Regions from separate parts of the Nocardioides sp. P4_G4 genome, predicted to be linked through region 1. Evidence: predicted binding sites of a transcription regulator. Region 1 holds the regulator's gene; the other holds the start of a gene.

Region 1 (4,565 bases):
GGGGCGCATGGTCCGGCCTCTCGGCGAAGGGGGTGGCGAGAACGTACTCCCCCGCGCTCTCGCATCGTCGTCCACAGCCCCAGAACTGAGGGTCGATCTCCGGGCGCGACTCCCCTAGTTTTGGATTCGCCGGCCGTGCTCGGGCATGGATCCGGTGCTCTCGGGAAAGAAGGTCTTCATGAATTCTGGTCGTGTACGCCGATCGCTCGCGGCCGCGTGCGTCCTGCCACTCCTGCTCGCGGGGTGCTCGGAGGACGGGCCGACGCCGCAGATGCCGGATCCCACGTCGTCGCCCTCGGCGGTGGAGACGGACACGGGGCCGGCGGAGCCGACGCTTCCGCCTGAGGCTGAGGGGGATGGGAAGGAGGCGGCTGCCGCGTTCGTGGAGCACTACTACGACTACGTCAACTACGCCCAGGCCACCGGTGACACATCGGGTCTTGGTGACCTCGGATTGCGGACCTGCAGGGCTTGCAACGGTGCCGTGGAGTTTGTGGACGCAATCTACGAACGCGGAGGGGAGAGCTCTGGTGGCAACTACACGGTGCGATCAGCACAGGCAACGGGTCGCCGACGGGTAGATGACGACACATCCATCTACTACCTGACTGTTATCACCGAGCACACTGCGCAGGTCGTGACGGGCGCCGGCAATCTTGATCGCACTTACGATGCGGGGTCTGGCACCCTGCGCTACGAGGTGGTTCGCGGTCAGGACGGCTGGCACATCGCGAACTGGGCCGCGGCATGAGCCGCAGATTGGCTGCGACATGGGCCACGGTCCTGCTCACGCTGGGAACACCCGGAGCCGCATTCGCGACCGAGACCCCGAGCCCAACTGTGACGGCATCTCCCAACGACGACCTCGGCGCCCTCGAACTTGCAGGGGCAGCGAACAACGACTCAATGCAGAGCCAGGGATCGGGCACGTCAGACATTTCAACGAGCATCGGGGATAGCACCGCCGAGACTCCGAGCGTCATATGGAAGCAAGGCGATCTGTCCTGCGATACATACAGCGGTGTGGGTTGTGTGACCCCCAATCGATGCTCCGATGGATCTGTTCCGATCACATGGACCATGATCGAAGCCGTCACGGGCGCCACCCTCGGCACCTACGACCAGTGCCCGCAAGACCCGCCGCCCACGGCGACCACGACTCCAACCGCGACCGTCGACATCCCGGCGGAAGTGCTCAAGGCCTTCGAGAAGGTCGCCCTCCCCGAGTCCACGATCAACGTCCAGCCTCCGGGCGGCGAGACCTTGGTGAACCTCCCGACGATCCTCTCCACCAGCGCGGAGCGCCACCAGATCCCGGTGCACCTCGACCGCGTCAACATCGACGTCCTGCTCGAGGTCTGGCCCAGCCAGTTCATCTGGCAGCACGGCGACGGCACCAGCCAGACGACAAGCACTCCCGGCAAAGCCTGGACCGAGGGCGCCAACTTGGCCGAGCTCATCACCCACACCTACGCCAAGCCGTCCACGGGCCTACAGCTCAGCGTCGACACCACCTGGTCGGCACAGTTCAAGGTCGTCGGCCAGCCCGACTGGCGCCCCGTGGACGGCACCGTGGCGATCACCGGCGCACCCGTCGATGTCGCCGTTCTCGAGGCCACGCCACAGCTCGTCCGCTGAGTTTCCCTCCGACCCCCGAGCGCACATCGCGGACCACCTGGGTCCCCGCTGGGAGTTGCGTCACCGGGTGACTCAGCTCGCACCGCACCGCATCGCACTGCGACAACGACCCTGAAATGCCGCAAGGAGCGGACCCGATGGGCCCGCCCCTTGTCTTCCCCGGTCCCGCCAGCCGGGGTCGAGTCGGCTGGCGGAAAACTAGAAGGTCAGTCGTTGCTGACCGGCACGCGGAGCTTCTGCCCCGCGGAGATGGCGACGGTGTCGAGGGCGTTGAGCCGCTCGATCTCGCGCATGGTGGTGCGGACGTCGCCACTGTCGGTGAGCTCGGAGGCGATGCTCCACAGGCTCTGCCCGGGCTCGACCATGACGATCTCGGTGGCGGGCGCCTGGCCGGCCTCGTCGGTGCCGACGGCGACCGAGCTGAGGAAGAAGCCCGCGAACAGGGCGAAGGCCAGGGCGGCAGCGAGGACGACGAGTCGACCTCGGCGCGTCAACCGCACGGACGACCGCGCGGGGCGGGCCGTCTGGCCGGTGCGCGCGGTGCGGGTCGGGGTAAAGGCGGGAGAGAGGGTGGCGGTGCTCATGGTGGCCTCCAGGGGAAGAGTCAGCCGGTAGGTGGTGTCGATCGGTTCTGTCTGGGGCTGTGTCTAGAGGGAGCCACCGACAATCGGGTGAATCGCTCAGGCGTTCGATCGAGCACGTGTTCGAGAGTAGAGCGTGTGTTCGAACGATGCAAGGGGTTGGACGAACATTTGTTCGAGCGGCACGACGACCCGCCAACCCGACACGCGGTTCGAACAAATGTTTGAAGTCACGTGCGCGACAGGACTACGGTTGAGCCACGCAATGAGAGGGCCCAGCAGCAGCCCACGCAGCAGGAGGAAGCACATGGCCAGCAAGGACCGCAGCGGCAAGGTCGTCGAGATGCCCGACGGGCCGCCGGACGCGACCGGACTCACCCCGCGTCAGCAGCGCGTCCTGGCCACGATCAAGGAGGCCATCGAGACCCGGGGCTACCCGCCCAGCATGCGCGAGATCGGCGCCGCGGTCGGGCTCACCAGCTCCTCGAGCGTCGCCCACCAGCTCAAGGTGCTGGAGGAAAAGGGCTTCCTCAAGCGCGACCCCAACCGGCCGCGTGCCATCGAGGTCTTCCTCCCCGAGGTCATGGCCGCCCGTCGCTCGATCTCCAGCGCTGACGAGTCGAGCATCGACGAGACCGACATCGGCAACACCGCTCCCCCGGCGACGTACGTCCCGATGGTCGGTCGCATCGCGGCCGGCGGACCGATCCTGGCCGAGGAGCAGATCCAGGAGGTCTTCCCGCTCCCCAGGTCGCTGGTCGGCGAAGGCAYTCTGTTCCTGCTCGAGGTCTCCGGTGACTCGATGATCGACGCGGCGATCTGCAGTGGCGACTACGTGGTGATCCGCCAGGAGCAGACCGCGGCCAACGGCGACATCGTGGCCGCGATGATCGACGGCGAGGCGACGGTCAAGACGTTCCAGCGCAAGGACGGCCACGTGTGGCTGCTCCCCCACAACGACGCCTACGAGCCGATCGACGGCACCCACGCCACCATCCTCGGCAAGGTCACGGCGGTCCTGCGCCGCATGTGACCCCCTCCGGGCTCCCCCGGATACCCAGGTCGGGGGAAGGACCGGGAAATTCCCGATGCAATATGGCGCCGGGCGACGTTCACTTGACGGGTGACTTCTCTCGCCGCGCCCACCGCAACCAGGTCGACGACCGCCAAGGCGGCACTTCCTCGTGACGGACTGCGCGAGCTGGGCGTCCTGGCCCTGGTCTACGTCGGCTACGCCCTGAGCAGGGTGCTCGCCGACGACACCCTGGCGCCGGCCCTCACCCGCGCCTTGCGCATCTTCGACGTCGAGCGCACCCTGCACCTCGACATCGAGGGCGGCCTCAACGGCTGGTTCGTCAGGCACGACGTGGTGGGCGTGGCCGCATCCTTCTACTACGCCGGCGCCYACTACGTGCTCACCCTCGTCGTCGTGGTCTGGCTCTTCCTGCGGCACCGGGACGTCTACGGAGCCGCCCGGCTCGCCCTGGTGGGCAGCACGGCCGCGGCCCTCGTCGCCTACCTCGCCATGCCCACCGCGCCGCCACGGATGCTCGCCGGGTGGACCGACCTGCTGGCCGTGCACTCGGCGGCCGGCTGGTGGGGTGGCGAGGCCTCCGCTCCCCAGGGCCTGGGCTGGCTGACCAACCAGCTCGCCGCGTTCCCGAGCATGCACGCCGGGTGGGCGCTGTGGGTGGCGCTCGCGGTGAGTCACGTCGTACGCCGCCGCTGGGTCGCCGCGCTCGCCTGGACGCACGCGATCCTCACCGCCGTCGTCGTGGTGGGTACCGGCAACCACTGGATCCTCGACGTCGTGGCCGGGTGGGCGATCGTCCTGATCGCCTGGCAGACGATCGGCCCGTCGGCGGTGGTCGACCCGCCCGAGGGCGGTGCGCGAGCCACCCGGACGTGGCCTGGAATGTGGCTGACCCACCGCTCCCGGTGACGGCGAGCGGCCGCGCAGCCCTCAGCCGGCGGCGAGCCGCGCGAGCGCCTTGCGGACGAGCGCGGGGTCCGTGGTGGTCCACATGGGCGGCAGCGAGGCCTTGAGGAACCCGCCGTAGCGGGCGGTGGCCAGGCGTGGGTCCAGCACCGCGACGACCCCACGGTCAGTGGTGGTCCGGATCAGCCGGCCCGCCCCCTGGGCCATCAGCAGCGCGGCGTGCGTCGCGGCGACCTGCATGAAGCCGTTGCCGCCCGCCTTGTCGGCCGCCCGCTGCCGTGCCGACATCAGCGGGTCGTCGGGGCGAGGGAAGGGGATCCTGTCGATGAGGACGAGCTGGCAGGTGTCGCCCGGCACGTCGAGGCCCTGCCACAGGGACAGGGTGCCGAACAGGATGGTGTGCGGGT
Region 2 (5,470 bases), on a different contig from region 1:
CCGCATCTTCGCCGACCCCTGTGAGTCGAGGAAGTTGATCCCCTCGCAGTCGAGCACGATCCCGGTCAGGCCCGGAGTGGAGTGGATGACTCCTCGGACCCGGTCCTCGAGTGCGTCCGCAGTCGCGAAGAACAGGCCGCCGTCCATCCGGATCACGACGACGCCGGGGAACTCCTCGTCGCCCGGGTGCTCGTCGAGCTCGCGAAAGACCTGCGTGCCTGCCTGGCGTCCGAGGGTGGGCATGCCGGGGCGGGTCGCCACCGAGACGAGCCACAGCAGGGAGAGGCCGATCCCGATGACGACTCCGGCGAGCACGCCGAAGACGAGGGTGCCCATGATCGCCGCCACGGCGACCCAGAAGTCGAACCGCTGCACCCGAGCGAGCCGGCGCATCTCGGCGACATCCATCATCCCCATCACGACCGCCTCGATGATCAACGCCGCCAGGACCGGCTTGGGCAGGTCGGAGAAGAGAGGCGCGAGCACGAGCAGGGTCAGCAGGACCATCAGCCCGGACGTGAGCGACGCCAAGCCAGACCGGGCGCCCGAGTGGTCATTGAGCGAGCTCGCCGACAGGCTGGTCGAGACAGGCATCCCCTGGAGAAGCCCGGCGCCGACGTTCGCCGCCGACTGGGCGAGGGACTCCTGGTTGACGTCGATCTGGTAGTCGTGCCTGGCTGCGAACGACCGGGCGTCTCCGGCCGTCTGCGAGAAGCCGATCAGCACCAGGGCCACTGCGGCGACGGCCACGGTGGCCGCGTGGTCCCACATCAGGGCAGCGTCGGGGAGGTCGACGGACGGCAGCCCCCTGGGTACGTCGCCCACCAGGGCCACGCCCCGTGCCCCCAGGTCGAAGACCCAGGACGCCGTGAGTCCACCGACCACCAGGACGAGCGCGCCGGGGACCCGCGGATACCTGGCGCGGAGTCCGAACACGACGAGGAGAGCCACGAGGCCCACGACCAGCGTCGGCCGCTGGGTGTCGGCGAGGGTGCCGAACCAGGACCTCAGCTCCTCGAAGGACGTCGAGCCGTCGGCGTCGGTGCCGGTGAGCTTGGGGAGCTCGCCGATCACGACGTCGATGGCGGCTCCGAAGAGGAAACCGGTGACGACCGCCCGGGACAGGAATTGGGCGATCCACCCCATGCGGAGCACGGCGAGCAGGAGGAAGAGGACACCCGACGCGATCGTGATCCCGGCCACGAACGAGGCGACCTCCTGCTCCTGCGTGATGCCGGCCGCCAGCACGGCGCTGGCGGCCACCGCGGCGAGTCCCGAGCTCGGTCCCATCGAGATCTGGCGGCTCGTGCCGAAGACGGCATACAGGATCGCGGCGGCCATGGCCGCGTACAGACCGTTCTGCAGCGGTATCCCCGCGATGCCGGCGTACCCCAGGTTCTTCGGGACGATCAGTGCGGCGACGGTGAGACCCGCAACGATGTCCCCGCGCAGCCACCGTCGGTCGTAGGAGGCGATCCAGCCGACGATGGGAAGGAAGCGAGAGGCTGCCACGGCGCTCATTCTGCCCACACGGGACCCGTGCTCGTCGGTGAACCGCCCAACCGACGTCTGGTGCGTCCGCGACGCCATCCGGTATACGTGGAGTTCCGTACGAGGGTGACCGGACGGCGCCCAGCTGGAGGAGCAGAGATGCCGGACGAGGTGGAACCGGTGCTGGTCGGGGGCGCGGACGCGGTCCATGGCCTGGCCGGTCAGTTCCTCGGGCCCTCACGGTGGATCGAGATCACCCAGGACAACGTGGATGCCTTCGCCCGCTCGGTCGAGGACTGGCACTGGGCCCACAACGATCCCGACCTGGCTGCCCGGGGTCCGTTCGGCGCTCCCATCGCCCACGCCCACATGACCCTCGGCCTCGTCCCGCACCTGCGCGAGTCCGTCCTGGCATTCGTCAGCGGGGAATGCATGTTCTACGGCTACAACCGGGTTCGGTTCCCTGCGGCGGTCCCCGTCGGCGCCCGGATTCGTCTGGTGGCAACGGTCGTCCAGGTCGACGACATCCCCGGGGGTGAGCAGCTCACCCTCGACCTCGTCCTCGAGATCGAGGGTCAGGAACGCCCGGCCTGTGTCGCGCAGGCCGTCTTCCGTCACTACGACCTGGACCCGCCCACCTAGGGCGTCCGGGGATTGCCCGGTGGACACCCGCAGCGTCCCGGCGGATCCTGAAACCTCCTCGCCCGAGCCTCCGCCGACGCCCGTGAGCACGTACCGCTGTCGGAGGCCATCGCCACGACGCGGGCCGTGCCGTAGCCGCCTCGTGCCCCCTCTGGGGGTGGGGAGAACTGTCATCGGCCACGGTGCGCCCCTAGGTTCGAGAGCGGTCCGTGTGACGGGTTCTCCCGTCCGGCCCCAACGAGAGGAATCCGCATGTCTTTGTGGGACAAGCTGAAGGACGCCATCACGACCGACGACGCCGAGGCGGCCGAGGAGGCGCGCCAGGAGGCCGAGCAGGCCCAGGCCGAGGCAGACAAGGCGAAGGTCGAGTCCCAGGCCCGCGCCGACGAGGCGCGACGCAAGGCCGACGAGGCCGCGGAGAAGGCGGGCCTGCCGTCCGCCACCGCCGAGGAGAAGGCGCAGGCCGACGAGGCTCGCCAGCAGGCCGAGGCCGAGGCGAAGGCCGCCCAGGAGGCGCAGGCGGAAGCTGACCGCAAGGCCGAGGAGAAGGCCCAGAAGGCCATCGAGAAGGCCAACGCCCGGCGGGAGAAGCGGCAGGAGGAGCGTCAGGAGGCACGCGAGGAGCGTCAGGACGCTCGTCAGGAGGCCCGCCAGGACGCCCGCGAGGAGCGCCAGGAGGTCCGTCACGAGGCGGCTGCCGAGGAGATCTACACCGTGAAGTCGGGCGACACCCTCTCCGAGATCGGTCAGCGCTACGGCGTCGACTGGCGCGAGATCGCGCGGATCAACAACGTCGAGGACCCCAACCTGATCTTCCCGGGCCAGAAGTTCCGGATCCCGAAGAAGTGACCTGATCCAGGTGTGACCGCATGTCGTGCGAGGGGCTGTGACCGGTGAGGTCACGGCCCCTCGTCGCTCCACCGAGAGCGTTGTCCCCAGAGTCGCGAACGACCTTGACGTCGAACAGGTGTTCGAGAGATCATGGGGCATGCCCTCGGCCACCGCCTCCGACGTCGCGCTGATCGCGCGGGTCCGTGAGGCGGATGCCGAGTCCCGCGCCGCGCAGACCAGGGTGTTCCTGCTCGCCRCCGAGTGGGCCGACGCGCACCGGGACCCCGATTCGCCGGCACCGGGCGGGGAGTGCCTCCACGGCTGTCTCGCCGCCGACCGGCACGACGTCGAGGTCGGCGACTTCGCCGGCGGGTGTGCACACGGCTGCGTGGGTGACCCGGACGGGTTCCACGACCCCTTCATCCCGGTGGTGCGTTGGGACGCCGCGSCCCCGTTCGGGGCCGCCATCGGGCGCACCAGCCAGGCGGGATCGCTGATGATCCGCGACGCGCTCCTCACCCGCGAGCGACTGCCGCGGGTGTGGCGGCGGGTCGAGGCCGGCGAGGTGGAGCCGCACAAGGCCCGGATGCTCGCCCAGTCGATCATCGGTCGCCCGCGGGACGTCTCCGACCACCTCGACCGACACCTGGGACCGGTCGCCCACAAGATCGGTCGGACGGCACTCGAGCGGGCGATCGACGAGGCCATGCTCCGGCTCTACCCGGAGCAGCGCGAGGCCGAGCAGCTCGAGGCCCTCGATCGGCGTTTCGCCACCCTCCACGTCGACTCGATCAACCACGTCGGGATCGCCGACATGTCGGTGCGCGGCGACTGGAAGGACCTGCACGACTTCGACCGGGTGCTGTCCAGGGTGGCCGTCGCCCTCGCGGCACAGGACGTGGCCGGTGGCCTGGTGCCCGAGAGCCTCGACGTACGCCGCTCGCGTGCGGTCGGCGTCCTGGCCGACCCCGCGGCGGCGCTGGCCCTCCTGTCCGGCAAGGATGCGCCGCCCCCGTCCAAGCGGGCGGAGCTGGTCCTCACCATCTCGGACGGCAACCTGGGCGGCGATCCGGTGGCCGGCAACTCGACGACGGGGCGCGCCGTGATCGAGCAGGCCGTTCGCGAGTGGTGCGGCCGCACGGACACGCACCTCCAGGTCCTGCCCGTGCTCGACCTCGCCGGCCACGACGCGACGGACGCCTACCGTCCCAAGGACGCCACCGTCCGGCGCGCGGACCTGGTGGCCCGGCGGTGCGTCTTCCCCCACTGCTCACGGCCGGCGACCTCGTGCGACCACGACCACGTCGTTCCCTACGACCACCACGACCCGGCCGGCGGTGGTCCGTCGTGCGACTGCAACATCGCGCCGCTGTGCCGACATCACCACCAGCTCAAGACCCACGCCGGCTGGGGCTACTCGGTCCTCGACACCGGTCTGTGGCTCTGGTCCGACCCGCACGGCCAGCAGTTCCTCTGCGACCGCGTCGGCACGACCGACGTCACTCCCGCGCGACCGTGTCGTCAGCGGGAGTGACCGGTCGGGTCCGGCCGAGCGGCGGCTCACACCGAGACCGCGCGCTGACGTGGCCGGCGGGATGAGCGCGGGACGCGGGGAGTCGTTGGCGGCCCGGGTGGCCGCGACGCAGGAGCGCCGCAACCCGACGGTCGAGCCCCCCGACCCGCCGCCGGACACGCGTCACTGCTGGTACGACGGACCCCACGGCCGGCAGGCAGCCCTGCTGCTGGAGTGGCGCCGGGTGGGCGGCGGCTGGAGTGGGCGCATCGCGGTGGCGGCCCCCGACCCGGGCGGCTGGGCGCTCGTCGAGATGTGGGTCGACCCCGGTCTGCTCGCGCCTGGACCACAATGACGCCCATGACGACGTACGCCGGGGGGACCGGAGCGCTGCCGGTGGGGATGACGCCTGGAGAGCCGCAGGGTCGCGGTGCCGTGTTCTGGATCCGCACGGTCGCGGCCGCTGGGATCGGGATCGCTGCTGCCGGACTGCTCACGCTCGCGGGGGTCCTGGCTGTCTTCGCCCTGGTGGTGGTGTCCCCCGAGCAGCCGGGCCGGTCCCTGTCGACGCTGCTGTCGGTGCCCGAGGTGCGCCACGACGCGGCCGAGTCCCTGGTCGCCGACGTCGAGGAGTCGCGCGGCACCGACTTCGAGCCCGCCACCCGGAGCATCCTCGTGGAGGCCGCCGACGAGGCGCTCGGGGACCCGGCCGTGCTGGAGTCGCTCGCCTCGGTGCAGATCGTCGACGGCCGACTGGACCCCACGGAGTACGTCGAGTCGATCGCCGGTGAGCTCGGCGCCCGGGCCCGCGCCACGGACGACGCGGAGGCGCGGCGGGTGCTGTCCACCTTCGCCGAGGAGCTGCCCGCCGTCGCCGCCGAGTCCGACCTGGGCGGCGAGGGCGACGGCGACGCGGCCGACGCCCTGGACTTCGCGTCCGGCCTCGGCACGGTGCGCCAGTACGGCCTCGTGGCTGCGGCGGTCGTGGCCGGG

The links. The regulator LexA, encoded in region 1, represses DNA repair genes until DNA is damaged. The targets are predictions, from matches to a motif close to TCGAACANNTGTTCGA.
Region 2: AC1DQF_RS03620 (HNH endonuclease signature motif containing protein) is a predicted target of LexA. The motif match lies at 3,093-3,108, and genes of this name have one in related genera.

The regions. Positions count from the first base shown of each region.
Region 1 covers NZ_JBFUKA010000076.1:136-4,700, forward strand. Annotated here, with positions in the region: gene AC1DQF_RS16635 (DUF6318 family protein) at 146-751, shown strand; gene AC1DQF_RS16640 (hypothetical protein) at 1,081-1,638, shown strand; gene AC1DQF_RS16645 (LysM peptidoglycan-binding domain-containing protein) at 1,845-2,222, opposite strand; gene lexA (transcriptional repressor LexA) at 2,527-3,252, shown strand; gene AC1DQF_RS16655 (phosphatase PAP2 family protein) at 3,343-4,161, shown strand; gene AC1DQF_RS16660 (ATP-dependent DNA helicase) at 4,183-4,565, opposite strand, start outside.
Region 2 covers NZ_JBFUKA010000009.1:21,956-27,425, forward strand. Annotated here, with positions in the region: gene AC1DQF_RS03605 (SulP family inorganic anion transporter) at 1-1,512, opposite strand, end outside; gene AC1DQF_RS03610 (MaoC family dehydratase) at 1,651-2,133, shown strand; gene AC1DQF_RS03615 (LysM peptidoglycan-binding domain-containing protein) at 2,386-2,982, shown strand; gene AC1DQF_RS03620 (HNH endonuclease signature motif containing protein) at 3,122-4,498, shown strand; gene AC1DQF_RS03625 (hypothetical protein) at 4,560-4,832, shown strand; gene AC1DQF_RS03630 (hypothetical protein) at 4,838-5,470, shown strand, end outside.